DNA from 3 places in the Planifilum fimeticola genome. Region 1 is predicted to be linked to each of the others. Evidence: riboswitches for the same ligand, from Rfam matches in the RefSeq annotation. Region 1 holds a riboswitch; each other region holds the start of a gene.

Region 1 (7,995 bases):
GGGCTGATCCGGCAGGCAGCCGTGGAGGATCGCCTGTCCTTCGGGGACTTTTTCTCCTTCGGTTTCCGTTATCTCATCCGGGTGTTCGGGCTGGTCCTGATTCTGATCGGGACGGCTCTGTCGCTCGGTTGGTTATTCCTGCGGCTGGATACCCTGGTGGAGTCCCGCAATGTCTATCGGATCGCGCTTTGGGGGATGGGGGGACTGGTCGGTCTCTATCTCCTTGCCTATTTTTCCTTCGCACCGATGGTGATGTTGGTGGAACGGACGGGGATTGTCCGAACCCTGGGCTACGCGTTCCGCCTCCTTTGGAAGTGGCCCGCGAAAACGGTTTTCACCCTGCTCAACGCCTTGATGTCCGCAGTTTTGGGCGTTGTCCTGCTCGGGTTCATCTCCGCTTTTCCGTGGCTGGTTCTGCAGTTTTTTCAAAACGGGATCATCGCGACGATGGTGGGTTCTTTCTTCGGCCTGTTGATGATCTTCACCTTTCACGCTTTTCCCGTAACGCTCTACTTGGGCACCCTGATCCTCGCGTATGTGGAGATGAGGGAGGAGCTTTTTCCCGAGGATGCGGAAGAAGAATCTCTCCTTACCGGTAGCCGGGTGATCTGAGCAGGGGGCGACGATGACGGGGCTTGTGAGGGCGGGGGATTTTACCGAATCCAAGGCAATCGGGCCCCGGATGTTTCCGCGGCCCTGAAGCAGCAGAAGGAATGGCTCAGTGCACGGCCGATCCCCGACGGCGGGCCGGCGATCGGGACCTCATTGGACGGAGGAAGGTTGAACCTTGGCCACCTGCGAATGAAGATCCATCGGCTGGTCGAGCCGATCATCGATGGTGATCTGGGTGATCACCCGATCCGCCCCGCTTTGGAGCGATGTTCGGTGGATTTCAGCCGCCACGTTCATCAATTGATCGATATCTCCTTCAATCACCGTGGCCGTGGGCGTCACCTGGTAGTTGAGCCCGCGCTGATCGATGACGCGGCACACTTCCTTGATCGCGTTGCTGAAACTGGATGTTTTCGTCCCTACGGGGACGATGCTGATTTCCATCAAAGGCATGGCTTCCCCTCCTTTCTCCCGTAGTTTGAATGGATATGAATCGAAATATGTAAGGATTCACGGGTCGACATCCGGGCTGCCGGGGTCGATTTTTTTGTATGAAGAAAACGGACGGACCCTCATGAAGCCGCCCCAAGTCACCCATACTAGGTCTGGGGCAGAGTTTTTTCACAGGTGGGTGAGACGATGTCCGATATGGAACTGCTCAAGGAACTGACCCTTGCCTGGGGGGTTTCCGGCTACGAATGGGAAGTGCGGCACATCATGATGCGGGAACTGAAGCGGACGACCGCGAAAATCGTGACGGATCGCATCGGCAGCATCTTCGGGGAAAAGGAGGGAACGGCGTCCTCACCCCGCATCCTGTTGGCCGGCCACATGGATGAGGTCGGATTTATGGTGAAGGAGATCACGAAGAACGGATATCTGCGGTTTGCCACGCTGGGCGGCTGGTGGGACCAGGTGCTTTTGTCCCAGCGGGTGTCCGTGGTGACGGAAAAGCGGACCTTCACCGGGGTGATCGGTTCCAAACCGCCCCATATCCTGACGGCGGAGGAGAGGAATAAAGTATATCCCATCCGGGAGATGTTCGTAGACATCGGGGCGAAAAGCGACGAGCAGGTCAAGGAATGGGGAGTCCGCGTCGGCGATCCGATCGTGCCCGTCTGTCCCTTTGAAATTCTTCCGGACGGGGACACCATTCTGGCGAAAGCCCTGGACAACCGGGTCGGTTGTTACATGGCGCTTCAGGTCCTGAAAGAACTGGGGAAAGCGGATCATCCCAACACGGTGATTGCAGGGGCGACGGTTCAGGAGGAAGTGGGCCTGCGGGGAGCGACCACGTCACCCCACGCAGTGGAGCCGGACATCGCCTTTGTACTCGACGTGGGGATCGCCGAAGACGGTCCGGGCAGCGAGGGAGGCAGCAAACCGCGCCTCGGCGGCGGACCGCTCATCACCTTTCTCGATGCCACGATGATCCCCCATCTGCGCCTTCGTGACCGGGTGATGGAGATCGCGGAAGACCTGAATATCCCGATTCAGGCGGACACGACGCCCGGTGGCGGGACCGATGCGGGCAAGATCCACCTGTTTCGGAGGGGGGTTCCTTCCCTCGTGGTGGGGGTCGCCGCCCGCTACATTCACAGCCATGTTTCCATGGTCTCCAAAAGCGATGTCGATCAGGCGGTGAGGCTCTTGGTGGAGGTGATCCGGCGGATGGACCGTCAGGCCGTGGAAAACCTGGTCCGGTATGCCGAAGGGGGATGACGGCGGAAACGGTGCGGGACGCGGTGAAGCGCCGCGAGTTTACCGGGAAAGGAGCCGGGTGGCTCCTTTCTTTTTCTTTGAAGACATATTATAATAGCAACGAAGGTTTCGGCCGGTTCTCTAAGGGTGCCGGGTTTCCAAGAGGGGGAGGAAGCGATGAAGCGAAGGGAGCGGTTCTTCAATCATGTGGAAAAGCAGCTGGCCGCCTTGCCGGCAGAAACGGTTTCATCGCTGATCGATCAATCCGGCGGCCCCGAGCGGGTTGTCTTGGTGTTCGTGGATATATTAAAGGGTTTCTGCGAAAAAGGGCCCTTGGCCAGTGAACGGGTTGCCGGGATGGTCGCGCCGGTCAAGGATTTGGCCGAGGCCTTGTTGAAGAGGGGAACGCCCGACGGAAACCTGGTTTTCCTCAACGACGCCCATCCGGAGGATGCCGTGGAATTTTCCGCCTTTCCCCCGCATTGCGTCCGAGGCACGGCCGAAGCGGAAGTAGTGGATGAACTTCAGCCGCTCCTCGAGCGGGGCGGTGTTCGGGTGTTCCGCAAAAATGCGACCAACGGTCTGTTTGGCAGGGACGAGGGAGGGGAGCGCTTCTACGAGTATCTCGAGAAGCGCTTTGCCGAAGGGCCGGTTACCTTTGTCGTCGTGGGGGATTGTACGGATCTGTGCATCTACCAAAACGCCATGGGCATTCGCCTTCTGGCCAACGAGCACAACGCCCGGGTCCGGGTGATCGTTCCCCTGGAGCACGTCCGAACCTACGACGTACCGGTGGAGGTTTCCGAGAAAACGGGAGCGCCTGCCCACGACGGGGATGTGATGGACCTGCTGTTTGCCTACCACATGATGATCAACGGTATCGAGGTCGTCCGAACGGTGGAAGACCGGTAGAACACGGCTTTGGAAATCGACGAAGGATGGTGTTTGGATGCGGACCGAAGAGATGCTCCTCAATGTGGGACCCCAACACCCCAGCACTCACGGTGTGTTCCGGATCTTGCTCAAGATTGACGGGGAGATCATCCGCGAGGCCACTCCGGTGATCGGATACCTGCACCGGGGAACGGAAAAACTGGCGGAAAACCTGAACTATACGCAGATCATCCCCTATACGGACCGGATGGACTACCTGTCGGCGATGATCAACAATTACGCCGTGGTCCACGCCGTTGAAACCCTGATGGAGCTGGAGATTCCCGAACGCGCCGAATATTTGAGGGTCATCGTAATGGAACTGAACCGGATCGCCAGCCATCTGGTCTGGTTCGGCACTTATCTTCTGGATATCGGGGCGATGAGTCCCTTCTTGTATGCCTTCCAGGATCGGGAGAAGATCATTGATCTGTTCAACGAAATATCCGGCGCCCGCCTCACATACAATTACATGAGGGTGGGAGGCGTCAAATGGGATGCTCCCGAGGGCTGGCTCGACAAGGTGCGCAACCTGGTTTCCTACCTGCGGGAGCGCCATGAAGAATATCTTGATCTGGTGGCGGGCAACGAAATCTTTGTCAACCGGACCAAGGGGGTTGGCAAATACGATGCGAAAACCGCCGTCCGGTACGGGCTGTCCGGTCCATGTCTCCGATGCACGGGGATTCAACGGGATCTGAGAAAGGATCAGCCCTATTCGATCTATGACCGGTTTGATTTTGACGTCCCCATTTCCACCGAGGGGGATTGTTACGATCGCTTCCAGATTCGGATGGAGGAAATCCGCCAATCTCTGCGGATCATTGAACAGGCGGTGGAACAAATTCCCGAAGGGCCGATCATGGCCAAGGTGCCGAGGCTGATCCGTCCGCCGGAGGGAGAAGTGTATACGGCGGTGGAAAACCCCCGGGGAGAACTGGGCGTTCACCTGATCAGCAAAGGGAAAGCTTCTCCCTGGCGGATTCATTGGCGCCGGCCGTCCTTCCACAACCTGCAGATTTTGCCCCAGCTGTTGGAGGGGGAAAACATCGCCAATTTGATCGCCATCCTCGGTGCGGTGGATATTGTGCTCGGTGACGTTGACGGTTGAGAAACGAAAGCGGTTCCCGTCCCCTTTATGAGACTGGAACCGCTTTTCACAAGCGGCGGAATGGTCATCGAATCGAATCAAAAAACGGGGTTAAATGAATGGAACAAACATTGGCCGAGTTTTTGTCACAGTACGGATATATCGGGATCATCCTCTTCCTAATCCTGGGGATTGCCGGCATTCCCCTTCCCGACGAGATCTTTATGACTTTTATCGGCTATCTTTCGTCGGAAGGGCAATTGAATCTGTATCTGACTTATATCAGCGCCCTTACCGGCTCGATCGGCGGGATCACCCTGAGCTACGTATTGGGAACGCGTTTCGGCTACCCCCTCCTGAAGCGATACGGAAGCAAGCTCTTCATCACGCGGAGAAGACTCCGGATCACCCAGTTTCTGTTCCGGAAGTACGGCAATTGGGTGTTGTTTTTCGGCTATTTTATCCCGGGAGTCCGCCATTTGACCGCATATTTGGCCGGCATATCCAAACTCTCTTACACCCGGTTCGGCATGTACGCATACTGCGGGGCGGTGGTCTGGTGCGCCACCTTCATCGGGTTGGGGTATGCGTTGGGTTCCAGCTGGGAACTGGTATTTCATTTCCTTCATCGCCTGGGGCCGGTGGTTTTCCTTGTCTTGATTTTAGCAGCGGGTTTTGCGGCTTGGTACTGGTGGGCGATGAATCAAAATCGGGCAGGCTCTGGTCCCAAGTAGGAGGCGGATATGCGGGAAGCAACCGTAACCTTCATCATGCCGCGGGGAAAGTACCGTTTCAAGGTGAAGGAGGGGACGCCGCTCTTTTGGAAGCGATTGCGGCAGGGGTTCTGATTCCCTTTCGTTGCACAACCGGTCGGTGCGGCGACTGTATCGTCCGCGTTCTCGGTGGAGGGGAAAACATTCCTCCACTTAGCGCACAGGAGTCGTACCGATCGGGGGACCGGGTCATTTCCGGTTTCCGGCTGCCTGTCGCCGTTTCGTCTGCGGCGATGTGAGGAGAAGTTCCCAACCGCGTTTAGATCTTTCAGAAATGCGGAGGGTGTGGCCCGGATCCCGGACGGAAGTGTCGCATCATGCGGACAACGGGTCGACAAATCGCTTTTGAAGCGTTTGACGCCCTTTGCAGGAGATTGCTAAAATAATAGAAAATTGACTGCGAAAGGAGTCCACTGGGGGTGCACCGTACGGTGCTGAGAGGGGTTCGCGCCCCAACCCTTTGAACTTGACCTGGGTCATACCAGCGTAAGGAATGTGGCGGTTGCTTGCGTTGCCGGTATCCTCCAGGATACCGGTTTTTTGCAGGAAAGGAGGAGGCGAAAATCGGAGGCAGACTCCACCTCGTTACCGGGGACCATCATTCATCGGATCATATCGTTGCCGTTGTCGAGAAGGTCCGTCCCTGGGTGGACCAGGTCCACCTGCGGTGGAAAGGGCGGTCTGCGCGGGAGATTTATCATCTGGGGAGCAGGCTTTTGGAGCGCGGGCTCCTGCGTCCCGGGCAGTTGGCCGTTCATGACCGGTTGGATGTGGCCCTGGCGCTGGGGTGCGGCATCCATTTGCCGGAAGCGGGCCTGCCGGTGGATCGGGTGCGGGAGATCGTCGGTTCCCGGCATCGGGTGGGAGTTTCGGTTCATTCCGTCGAGGCCGCGGGACGGGCGGCCGCGTCGGGGGCGGACTACCTGATGTTCGGCCATGTGTTTTCCACTTTGTCCAAGCCGGGCGTTCACCCGCGGGGGCTCGAACAACTTTCCCGCGTGGTTCAGGCCGTCAACGTTCCTGTCCTGGCTATCGGGGGGATCACGGCGCGGCGGATCCCCCGAGTGATGGAGACGGGGTGTGCGGGTGTGGCCGTCCTATCCGCCCTGATGGACTGTCCGGAACCCGAACGGACGGCCCGGCAAATGAGGACCTGTCTGGATCGCCGTGTGTGATCGATAGCCGGAGAGGAGAAAAAAGGGGGGCTATGTTTTGCATGAGCGGGATGTGGTGGTTGTCGGAGGGGGTGTGATCGGGTGCTCGATCGCGTACTATCTCGCCAAACGGGGAGCGCGGGTCACCGTTCTGGAGCGGGACCTGATCGGCGCCCACGCTTCGTCCGCCGCCGCGGGGATGTTGGGGGCCCAGGTGGAGATGGCTGCGCCGGGGCCCATGAGTGAGCTGTGCATGAAGAGCCGATCCATGTTTCCCGATTTGGCCTCGGAATTGTATCGTCTGACCGGAATCGATATCGAATTGATCCGGGCGGGCATATTGCGGATCGCTTGGAATGAAGAGGAGGCCGAGATGCTTCGGAAGCGGGGAGCTTGGCAGCGGGACCGCGGCGAGACGGCGGACTGGTGGGACAAGGATCGGGTTCGGAGCGTGGAACCGGAGGTGTCCGATCAGATCGAGGGGGCCCTTTACATTCCCGGGGATTCCCACGTCTCCTCCTCCCGATTGACCCGGGCCTTTTCCTATGCGGCGGAACTGCTCGGGGCCGAATTGATCGAGCGGTGTGAAGTGACTGCCTTTCGCGCCGGGAAGGACCGCATCGAGAGGGTGGAGTCGGATCGGGGAACCTTTCAGGCGGAGCATGTGGTGTTGGCGGCGGGGGCGTGGAGCGCTTCGCTGGCCGGGAAATTGGGGTTGCGTTTGCCGGTCGTTCCGATCAAGGGGGAATCCCTGGCGGTTTATCCGCGTAAAGAGCTCTTTGAAAGGACGCTGTTTGCGGAGGGATGTTACCTGGTCCCCAAAGCGGACGGCAAGGTGATCGTGGGAGCGACGGAGCGGGCCGGTGATTTTACCGAATGGGTGACGATGGACGCGATTCGACAACTGACGTCGGAAGCGGTCCGGTTGGTTCCGGAATTGGCAAACAGCACGTTTATCCGTGCCTGGTCCAGCATCCGTCCCGGGTCCCCCGACGGACTCCCTTATATCGGCAGGTTCGGCCGATTCCGGAACCTTTTCGTCGCCACCGGTCATTTCCGCAACGGAATACTGCTCAGTCCCATCACCGGCCAGCGGATCGCGGAATTGATCGCAGGAGAGGAGGTTCCGGATCTGAAACCCTTTTCGCCCGACCGCCTGTCGACTTAAAAACAGGGGGTACTTCCCATGAAAGGGGGAGAAGGTTATTCGCATCCGAGTGAATGGAGAAGAGATGGATCTGCCCCGGGATGTCCGCACCGTTTCCCAGCTGTTGGAACATTTGGGGGTGGAAAAGCGAATCGTCGTGGTGGAGCAAAATCGCAGGATTCTGGAGAGGGAAGAGCATGATTCAACTCCCCTTGCCGAAGGGGATTCCATCGAAATCGTTCATTTTGTCGGAGGGGGTTGACACGTGCTGAAGATCGGAAAATACACCTTCCGTTCCCGCCTGTTTTTGGGAACCGGGAAGTTTTCATCGCTGGATATTCAGCAGGCCGCGGTGGATGCTTCGGGGGCGGAGGTTCTCACCTTCGCCGTTCGCCGGTTAAACATCAGCGATCCAAATCAACCCAATTTTTTGGAACGCCTGGATCTCGGAAAATACACCCTGCTTCCCAACACGGCGGGAGCCACCAGCGTGGAGGAGGCCTTGCGAATCGCCCGATTGGCCCGGGCCTCCAAGTTGTGCGACATGATCAAGGTGGAGATTATCGGGGATCCCAAAACCCTGCT
Region 2 (7,995 bases), on a different contig from region 1:
TCCATTGAAAAGAGCCCTGCGGATCATCCGCAGGGCTTCTTTACATCCGTTCCGGTGCCGGAAGGCCGATCACATGGAGGGCGTCGGCCAGTGTGGAGCGGGTCCGGGCCGTCAGCCAGAGGCGGAAGGAACGAAGGGGATCGGGGGCCCTCAGGACGGGACAGGCGTTGTAAAAGCTGCTGAAGAGGGAGGCCAGTTCGTAGGTGTAGGCGGTGACCGACGTGGGGTTGAGCTCCTCCGTCGCGGTTTCCAGCGTGTCGGGCCAGAGGGCGAGGTGGCGCAACAGGGCCCGTTCCGACGGTGAGAGATGTTCCGGAACCGCCGGTGCCCGGTCGCGGCGGGAGCGATAGGCGCCGTCCTTCAGAAAGGCTTCCCCCTCCCGGAGGATGGCGGATGCCCGGGCGTGCTGGTACATCAGGTAGATGCCGGAATTCCCCTGGAGATCGACGGCCTGGTCGATGTCGAACACGATTTCCTTTCCCAGGTTGAAGCGGAGGAGATAATAGCGGATGGCCGCCGCAGCGATCTCCCGGCTGGGGATTCCCTCTTTTTGCGGGCGTACGGCTTCCACCGCCGCTTCCATCCGATCGAGCAGCTCGTTGATCTTGATGCCGATTCCCTGCCGTCCGGACATGGGATACGCCGGCTTGCCGTCGGTGGTGTCGATTCCCAATTGCGCGGCGGTGGCGGGGCTCAGGGAGACCACGCCGTAGCTGACATGGTGCAGGTTGGCCGCTTCCTCTTCAAATCCCAGGGTTTCCAGAGCGACTTTCACCATGCGCTGCGGGTATTCCTGGCGGCGGTCGATGACGTTGAGCACCCGGTTTGCCTTCCCGAACGGACGGCTTTCTCCCGTCCGGGAGGAGGTCCACAGATCGCCGGCGAAGGGACGGTAGCGGAAATCCTTGTCCAGCAGGCCGAATTTCCACAGGTGGTAGGCAATGTCCTTGGCGGTGTAGGTGAGCACCCCGTTGGAACGGACAAGCACCTTGTCCGGATTCAGCTCCTCCGCCCCTTTTTCGCCCGCGTCGGGCTGCTTCAGAACCCAGCAGCCGGCGAGCGGTCCCTCCGTTTCCTTGCGAAAGAGGGGGGATTGCTTCAATTTTTCAAAGGCGGCCGCCCAGAATCCCTCCCGGAGGATGTCGCTTTCCCAGACCAGCAGGTCGTAACCGATGCCGAAGCGGGCCATGTCCTCCAAATGTTCGTGGACGATCTTCTCCGCCACGAGGGTGCCGATCCAGGCGATGTTGTTGTTCCCTTCCTCCAAAGCGTGCAGGATCTCGGCGCGTCGCCTTTTCAACTGCTCATCATCGGTCGACCGGTGAACGCGGGTGTAGATATCCCAGCAGTAGTCCCCGAATCGGTCGTAATCCTCCTGGAGGGAAATGTCCAGGAGGCCGGCCACCGTGTCCGCCACCTGGTTGCCCAGATCATCGATGTAGTTGTGCACCTCGACCCGGTATCCGATCCGCTTCAGCATCCGGGCCAGGGTGTCCCCGATGCAGGAATTGCGCAGATGGCCGATGTGGGCCGCCTTGTTGGGGTTGATCGATGTGTGTTCCACGACGACCTTCTTTTGGAAGCGGTCGTGGGAGGAATCATCCTTTTCGGAGAAAGCGGCCCACTCGTTCCAATCCAGAAAAAAGTTCAAAAATCCGGGCGGGGCCACTTCGACCCGGTCGACGAGGGGAATCGATTCCAGATGCGGCTTCAGCGCTTCGGCGATGGAAATGGGGGAACGGCGCAGGACCGGTGCGAGCTTCATCGCCGCATTGGTGGCCAAGTCTCCGTGCTCCATCCGGGACGGTTGTTCGACGGTCACGTTCCGGGGCTCCGGCCATGCGTAACCTTCCTCGGAAAGCAGCGCGGCTACCCTCTTCTCGATTTCCCCGGACATGTATCCCATGACGGATCTCAATGCGGTGTTCCTCCTTCAATCAGGAAAAAGACGGAATGGAAAAGTTTCTCCCCATTATACACGAAAAAAGACCGGGGGAAACGGTTTTTGGCAGGACCATCCTTTAAAGCGGAAAAATTTTTGGCCTCAAGAATTCCTGATCTTGTATCATTCCTCGATGAGCGTTAAGATGGATCCGTTAAAACGCGGAAAATATTTTGAAAGAGGCGAATGGGATCTGCACGTCACGGCGGCGGAAATCTTCGGGGGATCACGGCTGCGCTGACGGTTTCGCAGGGTTGCTCACATACGGATCGTCTCCGCTTCGGGAGAGGCGGAGGATGCTGTCCCTTTATAGAGCCGCCGTCGGATTGGGACCGATGGGCGTCGACTCAAGCCCGATGGGCGGGTTGGCGCATGAGGGGTTTTGGAGGTGTTTCCATGCGGTTTTTTCGTTTCGATGCGGAAGTCCGGCGCATGATTGAACGGTTCGGAAGCCGGAAGGTGGGGGTTTCGCGAATTGTTCGCTCGGAGGGGCTCTTCCAGGCGGGGTGTATGCATTTTGATCCGGGCGGTGTCATCGGTTTTCATCCGGCCGGGGTGAATCAGCTGTTTCTGGTGGTGTCGGGAAGCGGGTGGGTGCGTGACGAGACCGACAGGGTTCCGATCCGCGCGGGGGAGGCGGTTTTTTGGGAGGCGGGTGAAGGACACGAGTCGGGAACGGAGACGGGCATGACCGCCATCGTCATCGAAGGCCCCGGTCTGAATCCGGACGAATGGATGCCGCCCTTGAAAGACCGGTAAAACAGTGGATGGGTGGCCGGAGGGGCGTGCCGCTCCGTTTCGTTGCAATGGCAAAGGCACTCTCGGCACACCCCCTCCGGCGGTTTTCTTTTTTCCAACTCAAAGAAAAGAGCCGGAGAGGGCTCTCCGGCTTCGGAATAACCTGCTTTCGATTACAACTGGGTTCCCGGGTTGTCCGCCGCTTCCTCCTCGTGCAACAGGCGCCACAGCCGCTCTTTGCACCGGAGGAAGGGTTCCTGGGTGACCATCCGGCGGGAGCGGGGGCGGGGGAGATCGACGGTGAGGATCTCTTTCACGCGGGCGGGCCGGGGGGTGAAAACGTAGATCCGGTCCGACAGGTATATCGCCTCGTCGATGCTGTGGGTGATCATGCCGATGGTGTGGCCGAACCGGTCGCGGATGCCGAGCAGCCAGTCCTGCATCTGTTCCCGGGTCAGGGCGTCCAAGGAACCGAAGGGTTCATCCAAAAGCCAGAGGTCCCGCCCGGTCACCGCCGTCCGCAGGAGGGCGGCCCGCTGCCGCATGCCTCCGGAGAGGCGGGAGGGGTACTCATCGGCGAAATCCGTCAGACCGAAGACGGGCAGGAGCTCCCGGGCCTTTTCCCGGGCCTTCCGGCGGGAAAGCCCCCGCACCTCGGCGCCGAGGATGGCGTTGTCCAGCACGGTCCGCCACGGAAGCAGGCAATCCTTCTGCATCATGTAGCTGACGTGGCCGGTGCGGCCGGTTACTTCCTTCCCGTCCAGGGCGACGCTGCCCCGGTCCGGCACCTCCAGCCCGCTCAGAATGTTGAAGATCGTGCTCTTGCCGCAGCCGCTGGGACCGATCAGAGAGACGAATTCCCCGGACCGGATTTCCAGGTCGATCCCTTGAAGGACGGGAAGGTTTCCCGCAGGAATGCGATAGGTTTTATGAATTTCGCGAAGGCGCACTTTCATCGCATTTTCCCCCATCGTCGAGCATCACCTTCATTGGGGCAGGTATTCATTCGTGAAGGCCTTGGACGGGTCGATCTTCTTCTCGATCAGTTTGTGTTTCCACATCCAGTCGGTGAAACCGACCCATACTTCTTCCTTTTGCACCCCCCAGGATGGCGCGTCGGCCCGGTACTGCTTGCTGATCCATTGCTGCGATTTCCGGACCAATTCGGGATCCGATTCGGGGACGGCCTCGATCAGGATGTCGGCCGCTTCTTTGGGATGGTCGATGGCAAATTCGTATCCCTTTTTCACTGCCGAAAGGAATTTCTTGATGGTATCCGGGTCTTTCCGGATCATCTCTTCGTTGGTGATGATTGTCGGCGTGTAAAAGTCGAGAACGGGGTCCAGATCCTTCAGGTAGATGACGTCCAGGGATACTTTCCTGAGTTCCGCCTCAATGCCCGTCCAACCGTAGTAGATCCAGGAAAAGTCGATATCCCGCTTGATCGCGGTGAAGAAATCGGCCTGGCCGATGTTGACGATGCGCACTTTGTCCTCCACGTTTTTGGTCTTTACACCGTCCAGCTCAAGGACCGTTTGGATGAAGGCGTTTTCGATCGGCGTTCCCCATCCTCCGTAGGTTTTGCCGACGAAATCCTTGGGCGAGCGGATCTTTTTCTCCTTGGGGGCGGCGAATCCCGAGGTGTTGTGCTGGAGGACGGCCGCGACCGACACGACGGGAACTCCCTGGGCCCGGGCCTGGGTCACATATTCCTGGGAGCTGATGCCGAAGGGAGCCTTGCCGGCACCCACCAGTTCGTTGGCCGAGGTTTCACCCGGGGTGACGATCTCCACTTCCAGTCCCTCTTCGGCAAAATAGCCCTTGTTCTGGGCGACGTACAGGCCCGTGTGGTTCGTGTTGGGCAGCCAGTCCAGCATGATGGTGACTTTCTTTTTGCCTTCGGACGAGGTATTGTCGTCGGACGGCCGGCCGCACGCCGACAGGACCAACGTGAGAACCAGCAGAAGAATGGATGCGATGCGGATGCTTTTCCATCGTTTCATCGGTGAATAGCGCGCTTTTCGGCAGTAGAGCCGGAGAAGCCGCTTTTCCCCCCTTTTGCAGAAGTTATTTCGACGGTTCCTTGTCCCGGCTTTGTTTCCAGGGAACCGCCATCCGTTCCAACAGGCGGATCAGGAAAAACAGGAGCCAGGTCCAGAACGTGATGGCCAAGATGGCCACGAAGACCCGGTCCGCGGCGAAGGAGTGCTGCGCCCGGACCAGAAAGACGCCCAGGCCGACATTGGCCCCCAGCCACTCGGCGATCACCGCCCCGAGGACGCTGTAGGTGGCGGCGATTTTCATCCCCGAAAAAAAGGCGGGCAGGGCGTGAGGGAAGCGGACCATGCGGAAGATCTGCCAGGAATTGGCCCCCATGGACCGGAGCAGACGAACCATGTCCGGATCCGCCGAGCGAAGCCCGTCCGCCGTGCTGACGACCACCGGGAAAAAGGTGACCAGGGCGACGATCAAGACCTTGGGCAGCAGGTCGTAACCGAACCAGAGGATGAAAAGCGGAGCGACGGCGATGATCGGCACGGTCTGGGTACCGACCAGGAGAGGATAAAGGGCCCTCTTCAGCCAAGGGGAGAGCTCCATCACCATCGCCAGCAGCCACCCGGCGGCGATTCCCGCCGCAAAGCCGAGGGCCGCCTCCTTCAGCGTCGGCCCCGTGTGGCGAAGGACGAGGGGCATGTCCGCCGCCAGGGTGCGCAGGATGTCGCTCGGGGCGGGAAGGAGCCATTTTTCCACGCCGGTGAGCCGGACGCCTCCCTCCCACAGGGCCAGCAGGAAAAGGAGAATCGATACCGGCGGTCCGACCGTGCGAAGATGCTTTTGCCACTGACGGATTTGCAAGCCGGTCACCCCTTCCGGTATTTGCCCACTTTTTCATCCCAGTTGAGCCCGGAGGGTTTGTAGTCGATTTTGACGATGCTGATCACTCGATCGCTGCCCGCAGCGATCACCGCTTCCTGGGCCCGCTTCACCACGTCCATCAACACGTCGTAGTCTCCCTCCATCGTCGTCTCCAGGGGGCCCACCTCGTAGCGGACGCCCGATTCCCGGATCACATCGATCGCCTTGTCCACCAAGGCGTAAATTTCTTCGTCGGTTTTTCCCCGGGGCAAGATCTGCAAACTGACGTTGGCATTCGCCATTGGATCACCTCCCGTGCCGTAAAAAAGCCGATCCGGAACCGGATCGGCTTGAGTGCACATGCGCTCTCCACCCGTCAAAACGGATGGACGACGACAAATTCCCTGCGCTGGCATTATCCAGATCAGGTTCGTCGGGTCGGTGCCGATCCGGGCACCCTCTCAGCCGGGCTTCCCCCAGCTCCCCGCTGTATATGCGGTTTCAGCTACAACATACCACATGTCCCGAGGGTTGACAATGCGTGCGCGCATGGGGATTTTTCCCGTAACTGTCCGAAACGTCCGTCTCTACCGTCTCCCTCGAATCCTGGGGATGCGGATTGCCGTCCATTTTTCGCGGGAAATCTGGATGAACGCATTTTGCGTCATCTTCCTCCGGTCCAAGCCGACGTTTTGGGATATTTTTCCCCGAGGGGGGAACCATAATTAACCAGACGCGGCAAAGCTAAAAGGAGGGAACTTGCGTGATCCATCGGCAAGGGTTGATCGGAGCGGCGGCGGTGTTGGTGGCGCTGGCGGGGGCTGTGTTAAGCGTCGAAACCTGGGCGGCGAAGGATACGGGGGGAGCTGCCGCATATCGTGAAACCCGTCAGGTTCAACCCCTTTCCACCCGTCCCCCCTCCGGGGAAGCGAAGCGGGACATGGAGGAGCGGATTGCGGGGTATCTGGGAATCCCCCGCGATGAGGTGGAGGCGTTGATCGACGAAGGCGTGAAGCGCTGCGACCTGTACCCCGCCGCGGTGATCGCCAAGCTGAGCGATCGGGATCTGCGATCGGTGCTGAAGGCGAAGGCGGAGAAAAAGACATGGCATACCGTGGCAAAGGATCTGGGCGTGGATGAGAGGAAATTCCGGAGCGAGATGCATCGCATCCTTCCTGCGGCGGCGAGAAAAGCCGTCTGGCTGGACCACCATCCGGAGGTGGTCTCCAGGAGTATCGCCGAGTATTTGGAGATGGACGAGAAGAAACTGGCGGCGATGATCAAAAAGGAAAAAGTGCGTCCCCGGGAATGGTTGAAAGCGGCCGTTCTGTCCAAAATCAGCGGCAAGCCGCTGGGGAAGGTGATGGCCATGAAGAAAAAGGGCAGCTGGTTGGAGGTGGCCACCGCCTTGGGCGTGTCCCGTGAGGAAGTCCGTACGGAGATGCAGCGGTTGAGGAAAATCCTGAAGAAACACGCCGAGCGGTGGGATGAAGAGCACAGGGAAACAGGGAGAGAAGCGGGGCAGATGCGGTCAAATTTGCTGAGTGAACCCCTTTTGGTTCGGGTGCCGGCGTAGCGGCACCTGTTTTTGTTGCCGGTATGTGTGTTTGAAGGGGAGCGGGCGCAGCAGGTGGTATTCCATATCCTGGTTTTGGCTAAAATTGGCAACAAGAGGATCGGAACGTAAGTTCGGATAATCCCGGGGATGGAGGTAGCAATCTTGACAATCCGTCATTCGGAGGCTGACCGGGTGGTAGACGAAGTGAGCGCATATATTCATCAACATATCCGGGAGCCGATCACCCTTCACCGATTGGCCCGGCATGCGGGATACAGCCCTTTTCATTTCACGCGAATCTTCAAGAATCGAACGGGGCTCACTCCGATGTATTACGTCTCTTCCGTACGCCTGCAAAGGGCGAAGGATTTGTTGTTGCACACCCGGCTGACTGTTCGCGACATCGCGCTGGAGATCGGACATCAAAGCCTCGGAACATTTACCACGCGGTTTACCGAACGGGTGGGCGTGACCCCGGCCCAATTTCGGAAAACAGCATCCATGATCCCCCGATCCTGATCTCTCTCCCTCTGTTGATGGCGAACTTCCTCAATCGGTTCCAAAAGAATGCACCGGGTGATCTTTCCCCGGTGCATCCCTTTTCGTTGCCGTTTTGTTCAGTTCGGCCTTATGGGCGGGATGTTCTCCAATATCCGATGTTTCCACCTTGTCAATTTCTCCCGGAAATTCGGTTTTGACGTGCGTGGCTTCGCTTCGATGCTGATATTTCCGTGGATTGTGGCATAGGGCTTCAGGAGGACATTTGAGATCTTTCTGCGTTCCGGCAGGGATACCGTCCCCTTGGGGATTCGGATAAAATGGTGCTGGTTCCGAATGGAACAGCTCACGTACATGTCCCACGTTCCTTCCCTGGTGAAGGGATGTACGGAGAATTCGCCCC
Region 3 (7,995 bases), on a different contig from region 1:
GATTGAGGGTAACGGTTACAATTTTGCACATGCTGCCGACTCCTTTTCACGCGCGAATGACTTGGACATGCTGTTCCTGGATCCGCTCGAGAATATCAGAGGGCGCCTTCTGGTCCGTGATCAGAACATTCACCGAGGACAGCGGAGCCACCTTGGCGAAGGAAACCCGGTTGATCTTGCTGCGGTCGCAGAGCAGAATCACTTCCTTCGCCGCGCGAATCATCGCTTTCTTCACCTGGGCTTCCAACAGGTGGGGCGTGCTGATTCCCTCCTCCGGGTCCAGGGCGTTGGTTCCCAAAAACGTTTTGTCCACCTTGATCATTCCCAGGGTTTGTTCCGCAATCGGCCCCACCATCGACTCGATTCCCCGGCGCACCATGCCGCCGGTGCTGATCAGCTCCAGATGCTCCATCCCCTGCAATTCCTGAAGGATGCTGTTGGAATTCGTCACGACGGTCAGACGGGAAAACCGGCCGAGCATTCGGGCCAGTTGATGGGTGGTGGTTCCCGAATCCAGCAGGATCGTTTCCCCGTCCCGGATCAGTTCGACGGCTTTTTCAGCGATGCGCTGTTTTTCCTTGGCGAACTGATCCTTTTTCTCCTGGATGCTGGGTTCGAAACCCACCCGCTCCCGGGGAATGGCTCCCCCGTGGGTTCGCCGGATCCGATTGGCCTCCTCCAATTCCTTCAGATCCCGCCGAACCGTCGCTTCGGACACCCGGAAGACTTCGCTCAATTCCGCCACGGTGGCTCGCTTGCGCTCGTAGATGTACTCCATCATGCGCCTCTGCCGTTCCTCAGCGAAAATATATCCTCCCCCCCTCCAGGATGACCTACTTTGATTATATTTGATTGTTTATGATCGTTTCAATTGAAATTTGTTTGAATCCGTGGTCATTTGGTTTTATTTTTCCAAAGAAAAACCAGCACGGGTTGTGCTGGTTTGTTGAACTCATGGTCAAGGTCGGAATGTTTTTCTTCATGCCCCTTGAAGCCGGGTCTTCCGCGTTGAGGAAGCGATCCGATCAGTACCCCTTTTCCCGTCGATCGGCGATAAAGGTCCCCCGACGGGGACGGGAACGATGATTGGAAAAAGTCTGCATCATTTCGTACCAAGCAGCCACCGTCCCCTCCGGCACGTTGGCGGTCAACAATTTTTTGGGTCCCAACCGGCGACAGGAACCCGACTCCATCAACAGCAGATCGTCTGCGCATTCCGCCCATCGGAGATCCCGGGTGGCGATCAGGATGATCCGGTGAGGCGCAAGACGGCGCAACTCCCGCCAGAGAAGCCTTTTTCCCCATTGGTCCAGTCCCGCCGTGGGTTCGTCCAACAGCGCGATCAAAGGATCCCGGAGCAACATCTCGACCAGCATCACCCGCTTCATCATCTCCCCCGGAATGGCGGAGAGGGGGACGCGCCGGACGGCGGCCAATCCCCATTCGGCGATCAGCTCGGCGACGCGCCTCCTCGGGTAGGGCATTTGGCCGAGCTGGGCATGGTACAACAGATACTTTTCTAAAGAGATGGACTTGTTCATCCGGCGCATGGGCGGGATGTATGTAATCCGGGATTTCAGACTTCCCAGGGCGGAGGTTCCCACGGCGGCCGCGCGCCCCTTGGACCAGATCACGGTCTCCCCTTCCGTCACCTGGTAGGTGATTCGCCCGTCGTCAGGAACCAGAAGTCCGGCCGTCAGCTGCAACAGCGTGCTTTTCCCGGAACCTTCGGGGCCGAGAACCGCAGTGATGCCTTTCCTCGCGGCGGCGGTAAAATCGAGAAGTCCGATCCGGCGTGCCCGGGGACGGTTTTGGGAGGTATAGACTTTGTTGAGATGAGACCACTCAATCCGCAAGGAATTTCCATCCTTTCATTCCGATACACCTATCTTTAAGCATACCCGAAAACCCGGACAGAAAGAAGGGGCTTTTCCAATCTCTTGATTCATCGGATAAAGCCGTCTTTCTCCGCATTTGTCCAAAATTCGCACTGTTAAATCTCTTTTTCGCGCTTTCAATTTTTTTATGGTCGATAGAGGAGGTTTTGGCCGATTGACCCTGCGCGGAGAATATGTTACCTTCGAAGCGAGCAACTGCATATCAACGGGAGCTTGGGGAAAGCCAGGCTGAGAGGGCGGGAGATCTGCCGCCGACCGTTTAACCTGATCTGGGTAATGCCAGCGTAGGGATGGAGCCAAGGGGACTCGCACCCCCTGTTCAGGGGCGAGATGCGGGTTCCGCCGCCGTATACCCTGCGGGTATGCGGTTTTTTATTGACCTTTGCTTCGCGGGACACGACGCGGTTTCCGTTCTTTTAAGAACAAAAAAATCGACCCTTTTTCCTTCGGAACCAAACCCGATGGACCGCCTTCTCCCCTCTGGGAAGGAGCATCCGGCTTTCAAGCCCCTTCCGTTGGTGTGCGCTCAAACCATTCAAGCAGAAGGAGGAGAAGGTATGGCCAGAGAATTCAGCTTCCCGGCGAGCAAGAAGGTGTACGTCCAGGGGTCCCGGCCGGACATCCGCGTCCCCATGCGTGAAATCCGGCTTTCCCCCACCACCGGCCGGTTCGGCGAAAGGGAAAATCCCCCGGTCCGCGTGTACGACACCAGCGGTCCCTGGACCGACCCGGAAGTGGAGACCGATGTCCGGAAGGGGCTTCCCCCCCTTCGGCGCCGGTGGATCGAAATGCGCGGGGATGTGGAGGAATACGAGGGAAGGCAACCGCAACCGATTGACGACGGGTATTCTTCGAAGTCCGTAAGTCCCTCTCAACCGTACCCCGGACTCAAGCGTCGCCCGCTCCGCGCCAAGCCGGGACGGGCGGTGACGCAGATGCATTACGCCCGCCGGGGGATCATCACGCCGGAGATGGAATTCGTGGCCATCCGGGAGAACGTCAGCCCCGAATTTGTCCGGGAGGAGGTGGCCCGGGGACGGGCAATCATTCCGGCCAACATCAACCACCCCGAAAGCGAACCGATGATTATCGGCAAAAATTTCCTCGTCAAGATCAACGCCAACATCGGCAACTCCGCCGTCTCCTCCTCCATCGAGGAAGAAGTGGAAAAAATGCGGTGGGCCACCTTCTGGGGCGCCGACACCGTCATGGATCTGTCGACGGGCAAAAACATCCACACCACCCGGGAGTGGATCATCCGCAACTCTCCGGTGCCCGTGGGGACCGTCCCCATTTATCAGGCTCTGGAAAAGGTGGACGGCAAACCGGAGGAGCTGACCTGGGAAGTTTATCGGGACACCCTGATCGAACAGGCGGAACAGGGCGTGGATTACTTCACCATCCACGCCGGCGTCCTGCTCCGGTACATCCCCCTGACCGCCAACCGGGTGACCGGAATCGTCTCCCGGGGCGGGTCCATCATGGCCGCCTGGTGTCTGGCGCACCACCAGGAAAATTTCCTTTATACCCATTTCCGGGAAATCTGCGAAATCCTGCGGACATACGACATCGCCGTCTCCCTTGGGGACGGGCTGAGGCCCGGTTCCATCGCCGACGCCAACGACGAAGCGCAGTTTGCCGAACTGAAAACCCTCGGCGAGTTGACGAAGATCGCCTGGGAACATGACGTGCAGGTGATGGTCGAGGGCCCCGGCCACATTCCGATGCACAAAATCCGGGAAAATGTGGAGATTCAGCAAAAAATCTGCCACGAAGCGCCCTTCTACACCCTCGGCCCCCTCACCACGGACATCGCCCCGGGTTACGACCACATCACCTCCGCCATCGGCGCGGCGATGATCGGCTGGTACGGCACCGCCATGCTCTGTTACGTCACGCCGAAGGAACACCTCGGGCTGCCCAACAAGGAAGATGTGAAGGAAGGGGTCATCGCCTACAAAATCGCCGCTCATGCCGCGGATCTGGCCAAGGGGCATCCCGGCGCCCAGCTTCGCGACGACGCCTTGTCCAAAGCCCGTTTTGAATTCCGCTGGACGGACCAATTCAATCTGTCCCTCGATCCGGAAAGAGCCAGGGCCTATCACGATGAAACCCTGCCGGCGGAACCGGCGAAAACCGCCCACTTCTGCTCCATGTGCGGCCCCAAGTTCTGCAGCATGCGCATCTCGCAGGACCTCCGGGAATACGCCGCGAAAAAGGGGCTCACCCTCGAAGAAGCCGTGGAAACCGGCTTGAAGGAAAAGGCCAAAGAGTTCCGCGAAACGGGAGCCCGCCTTTACCGTTGACGAAAAAGGTTCCCTTTTGGGGCGGGGCACCTCCGAGCCCCGCCCTGCTTCCGTTAAAGGAATTTCTCACGGAACTTTCGACCTTTCCAGCGCATGCCCGAAAAAAAATGTCTTGACAGATCTATCGTCCCTTTCATAATATGATAGTAAAGGATGACAATGTCATAATTTCTAAGGGGAGTAGCCGTACAAACAAAGTCGTCAGTTCGGGACCTTTGTCCCCGGCTTTGTTGGCAACGGAAACCCGTTGTTGGCAAGACCTTTACTCTTGGTAGTGAAGGTCTTTATTTATTTTGTGGATCCGGGTCAATCCGCCGAATCAAAAGGAGTGTTATGGTCAAATGGAATGGTTCTCGTTGGATTTTCTCATCGCACTCTTCTCCATCGTCATCATCGATCTGGTCCTGGCAGGGGACAATGCGATCGTCATTGGAATGGCCGCCCGGAACCTGCCGAAGCAACAACAGAAGCAGGCCATCCTCTGGGGAACAGCAGGGGCAATCGCCGTCCGTTCCCTCGCAACCATCTTCGTCGTCTGGATTTTGAAAATCCCCGGCCTTCTGCTGATCGGCGGCATACTCCTCATCTGGATCGCCTATAAACTTCTCGTGGAGAAAAAGGGAGAGCACGACTCGGTTCAGGCCGGTACCACCCTCGGATCGGCCATCCGCACCATCATCATCGCCGACACGGTGATGAGCCTCGACAACGTACTGGCGGTCGCCGGCGCGGCCCACGGGAATTTCATTCTGGTCATCCTGGGCCTTTTGATCAGCGTGCCGATCATCGTGTGGGGAAGCAGGCTGTTCATCAAACTGGTCGACCGCTTTCCGGTCATCATATATCTCGGCGGGGGAGTGCTCGCTTGGACCTCCGCCAAGATGATCACCGACGAAAAACTGCTTCAGCAATGGATGGATGAACCTCTGTTGAAATGGGGAATCATCGTCCTGATCATCGCCGGCGTCCTGGCCGCAGGATCCATGAAAAACCGGAAGTCGGCCGCAACCGAAGACGCGGCTTGACGCATAGATTTTCATCCCTTGTACAAGCTCAATAGCGCCGTATTCTTCAGATGAATCAAGCGAGGGGTGTTCCCTTGTTTCGCCAAAGGAATAGGGCGAAACTGCGGGAACACCCCTCTCCGAATGTTTCCGTCTTTTTCAAAACGTCGGAAAGGATGTCCGCCCATGACCGCGAAAAACAAGGGATCGTATCTGATGCTCCTTGCGGTGACAGTCATCTGGGGATATACGTGGGTGGCCCAAAAGCTCGGACTCCATTACATGGGCCCCTTTTCATTTTCCGTTTTTCGCTTCGGCCTCGGCTCCCTCATCCTCATCGGACTTATCTTGCTGAAAAAAAACGCGACCGTCGCCGTCAAGGACCTGCCCGCCCTGATCCTGCTGGGGCTCTTAATGACCACCGCCACCTTTTCCTTCTGGATGGTCGGCATGCGGGACGTGTCGGCAGGAACCGCCGCGCTGATCGCCTACACGATGCCCATGTGGACGATGCTCCTCGCCCATCGGTTCCTGGGTGAACCCTTGACGGTTCAAAAGGGAGCGGGTTTGGCGGCCGGCCTGGGAGGGCTCGCCCTGATCGCCGGCCCCTCGGCGGCTTCGGGCCAGGATCTGTCCGGCGCCTTTCTGGTTCTCCTGGGCTCCATCTCCTGGGCCGCCAGCAATGTGCTGACCAAAGCCCGGTTTTCCAAGTACGACATGTTGGCGGTCACGGGAATTCAGATGTTTTTCGGGGCCGTCGGTTTGTTCCTATTGACCCTCCTCTTCGAACCGTCTCCGCTTCCGGAGCGGTGGACGCCGGAATTGATTGCCCTCATCCTATTTACCGGGATCTTGGCCTCGGCCTTCAGCTTTTTCGCGTGGTTTTACACCCTCTCCCGCCTTCCGGCCGGAAAGACCGCCGTCTCCGTGCTGCTCGTCCCCGTCTTCGCCCTGCTGTTCGACTGGCTTCAGATGAACGAACCGATCACCTGGGAGACGGTCGCCGGATGCATCCTCGTGCTGACGGGGATCGCACTGGTTCAGCGCTCGGAGGAATCGAAAAAATCCCGGGACCACGGGAAAAAACGCCCCGGAATAAGAGGCTGACCAGCGTTCACATGAGCGGCAATCCCGTAATTTGCGCCGAGACGGGATCGAGGGCGACCAGATCCTCCCTCCCCACCTCCTGCAAAGAGGTTTTGCCCAGGGCGGCGGCGGCCAGCTTCATCTCCTCCACCGTCGACCGCAGGAACCGGGCGGCGAAGACGGCCCCCTCATCCGGATCGTACAGCTCTTTCTTTTCCCCGGTGTAAAAGGCCAATTCGGTCGGCGGTTCCCAGGGCAACACCTTTTGGGAACCCTGAGTATGGCTGGAGGCGAACAGGAGGGGAGAGCCGAGGGCGACCGCATCCGCCCCCAAGGCCAAGGCCTTGAGGCACTCCCCGGGCGTGTGAATCCCGCCGGAGACGATCAGGCTCACCCGGTCCCGCTTCTTCCGTTTCTCCAGATACTCCACCGCACGGCACAAGCCGATCACCGTCGGCAGCCCGACATCATCCTGGAGGATGGGTGGAGTTCCCTTGGTGGCCGCTTGGGCCCCGTCCAGCGTGATGAAGTCCACCCCGGCGTACAAAGCGATGTCCAAGTCCTCCTCCACGCGGCCGATGGCCAGTTTCATCCCGATGGGAACCCCCTTGGTGAGGGAGCGCAGCTCCTGGACCAACCGGCGCCAATCGCCCTTCCGGGACACCCCCGGAAACCGGGAGCGGATCTCCGCTTCCCCGTCGGGCGCCACCCCCATCAGCCGGGCCGCCTTTCCCCGCAGGTGCTTGGCGGGAACCTGACTGGGCGCCCCCGCCGATGAGCCCTGCCCGATGTGGATCTCGATCATGTCCGCCTGTTTCAGGATCTCGGGATCTTTGGCCCAGTCGGCCCGGCTGTACTGGATGATGTACTTGTTCGCCTCCCGGAGCTCCTCGGGGAGAACGGGACCTTCGCCGGAGTTGGCGGCCGTCCCTGCCATGTTGGCCGCCTTGACCAAGGCCAACTTCACCTTTTCGGACAAGGCCAAACCGTACGCCATCCCGCTTATGATGAGCGGGATCTTAAGCTCCAGCGGTCGCCTGGCCCTCGGACCGATCACCGTCCGGGTATCCACCTTTTCCGCATCCTTCAGGGGCAGCCGGTCCATCTGGCAGGGAAGAAACATGATTCCTTCAAAATGGGGGAATTTCTTGGGGCTTCCCAAGGGACGCTTCAGGATTTTTCCGCTGTCGGCCCTCAGGCTGTTCTCCACCAGGATTTGGGGATCGATGCGCTGGAAGAGGGAAACCATCGTCATGATGTTTCTGTAGTAGGTCTCCGTTTCCGTCAGGGCCAACCCCGTGTCCACCAGTTTTTCGATGGTCGGCCGGACCAGAAGCAGGACGGCCGCGGCAACGATCAAAGCGGCGGCGGCGACGCCCGCCGTCATCCAGACGAAGGTCACCTCCATCCCTCCCATCCCCACCTTTTCTTCCCCTTTATCATCCCCTTCCCCCGAAAAAACTTGAGGAATTCATCTTTTCCCGCAAAAAGCGAAAAACTAGGATCGAAACAGCCAGAGACCAAAAAAGGACGGAGAAAGCATGGATGTGTTTGTTTCGGCCCTGCTCGCCGCGCTTCTCGTCGCCCTGGCCGCCGGAGTCTTTCTGGTTTTCCTGTACCGGCCGATCCTCAAAGGAGTGACGGGGTTCGTCCTCCGCCTGCTCCTCACCGAATCCTACGCGAAAAACATGTGGGAATTCG

Evidence for each region. A riboswitch is a leader RNA that binds a small molecule or an ion and turns the genes downstream of it on or off. The one in region 1 is predicted to bind thiamine pyrophosphate.
Region 2: another riboswitch for thiamine pyrophosphate. It lies ahead of CLV97_RS01135 (MTH1187 family thiamine-binding protein); the one in region 1 lies ahead of CLV97_RS06495 (thiamine phosphate synthase).
Region 3: another riboswitch for thiamine pyrophosphate. It lies ahead of thiC (phosphomethylpyrimidine synthase ThiC); the one in region 1 lies ahead of CLV97_RS06495 (thiamine phosphate synthase).

What each region holds. Positions count from the first base shown of each region.
Region 1 is NZ_PVNE01000008.1:2,646-10,640, reverse strand. Features, by position in the region: gene CLV97_RS06525 (hypothetical protein) at 1-612, shown strand, start outside; gene CLV97_RS06520 (MTH1187 family thiamine-binding protein) at 763-1,065, opposite strand; gene CLV97_RS06515 (M42 family metallopeptidase) at 1,261-2,334, shown strand; gene CLV97_RS06510 (cysteine hydrolase family protein) at 2,491-3,225, shown strand; gene CLV97_RS06505 (NADH-quinone oxidoreductase subunit D) at 3,263-4,357, shown strand; gene CLV97_RS06500 (DedA family protein) at 4,456-5,070, shown strand; gene CLV97_RS18925 (2Fe-2S iron-sulfur cluster-binding protein) at 5,157-5,348, shown strand; TPP riboswitch at 5,515-5,620, shown strand; gene CLV97_RS06495 (thiamine phosphate synthase) at 5,616-6,284, shown strand; gene thiO (glycine oxidase ThiO) at 6,322-7,431, shown strand; gene thiS (sulfur carrier protein ThiS) at 7,481-7,672, shown strand; gene CLV97_RS06480 (thiazole synthase) at 7,676-7,995, shown strand, end outside.
Region 2 is NZ_PVNE01000001.1:244,802-252,796, reverse strand. Features, by position in the region: gene CLV97_RS01170 (FMN-binding glutamate synthase family protein) at 1-8, shown strand, start outside; gene CLV97_RS01165 (arginine--tRNA ligase) at 41-1,906, opposite strand; gene CLV97_RS01155 (cupin domain-containing protein) at 2,339-2,701, shown strand; gene CLV97_RS01150 (ABC transporter ATP-binding protein) at 2,854-3,636, opposite strand; gene CLV97_RS01145 (ABC transporter substrate-binding protein) at 3,667-4,683, opposite strand; gene CLV97_RS01140 (ABC transporter permease) at 4,748-5,536, opposite strand; gene CLV97_RS01135 (MTH1187 family thiamine-binding protein) at 5,542-5,838, opposite strand; TPP riboswitch at 5,921-6,033, opposite strand; gene CLV97_RS01125 (hypothetical protein) at 6,300-7,112, shown strand; partial or broken gene CLV97_RS01120 (helix-turn-helix domain-containing protein) at 7,242-7,592, shown strand; gene CLV97_RS01115 (glycosyltransferase) at 7,712-7,995, opposite strand, start outside.
Region 3 is NZ_PVNE01000029.1:39,098-47,092, forward strand. Features, by position in the region: gene pfkB (1-phosphofructokinase) at 1-31, opposite strand, end outside; gene CLV97_RS15075 (DeoR/GlpR family DNA-binding transcription regulator) at 47-853, opposite strand; gene CLV97_RS15080 (ABC transporter ATP-binding protein) at 1,026-1,856, opposite strand; TPP riboswitch at 2,094-2,206, shown strand; gene thiC (phosphomethylpyrimidine synthase ThiC) at 2,456-4,204, shown strand; gene CLV97_RS15090 (TerC family protein) at 4,546-5,229, shown strand; gene CLV97_RS15095 (DMT family transporter) at 5,395-6,315, shown strand; gene CLV97_RS15100 (FMN-binding glutamate synthase family protein) at 6,323-7,696, opposite strand; gene CLV97_RS15105 (FMN-binding glutamate synthase family protein) at 7,836-7,995, shown strand, end outside.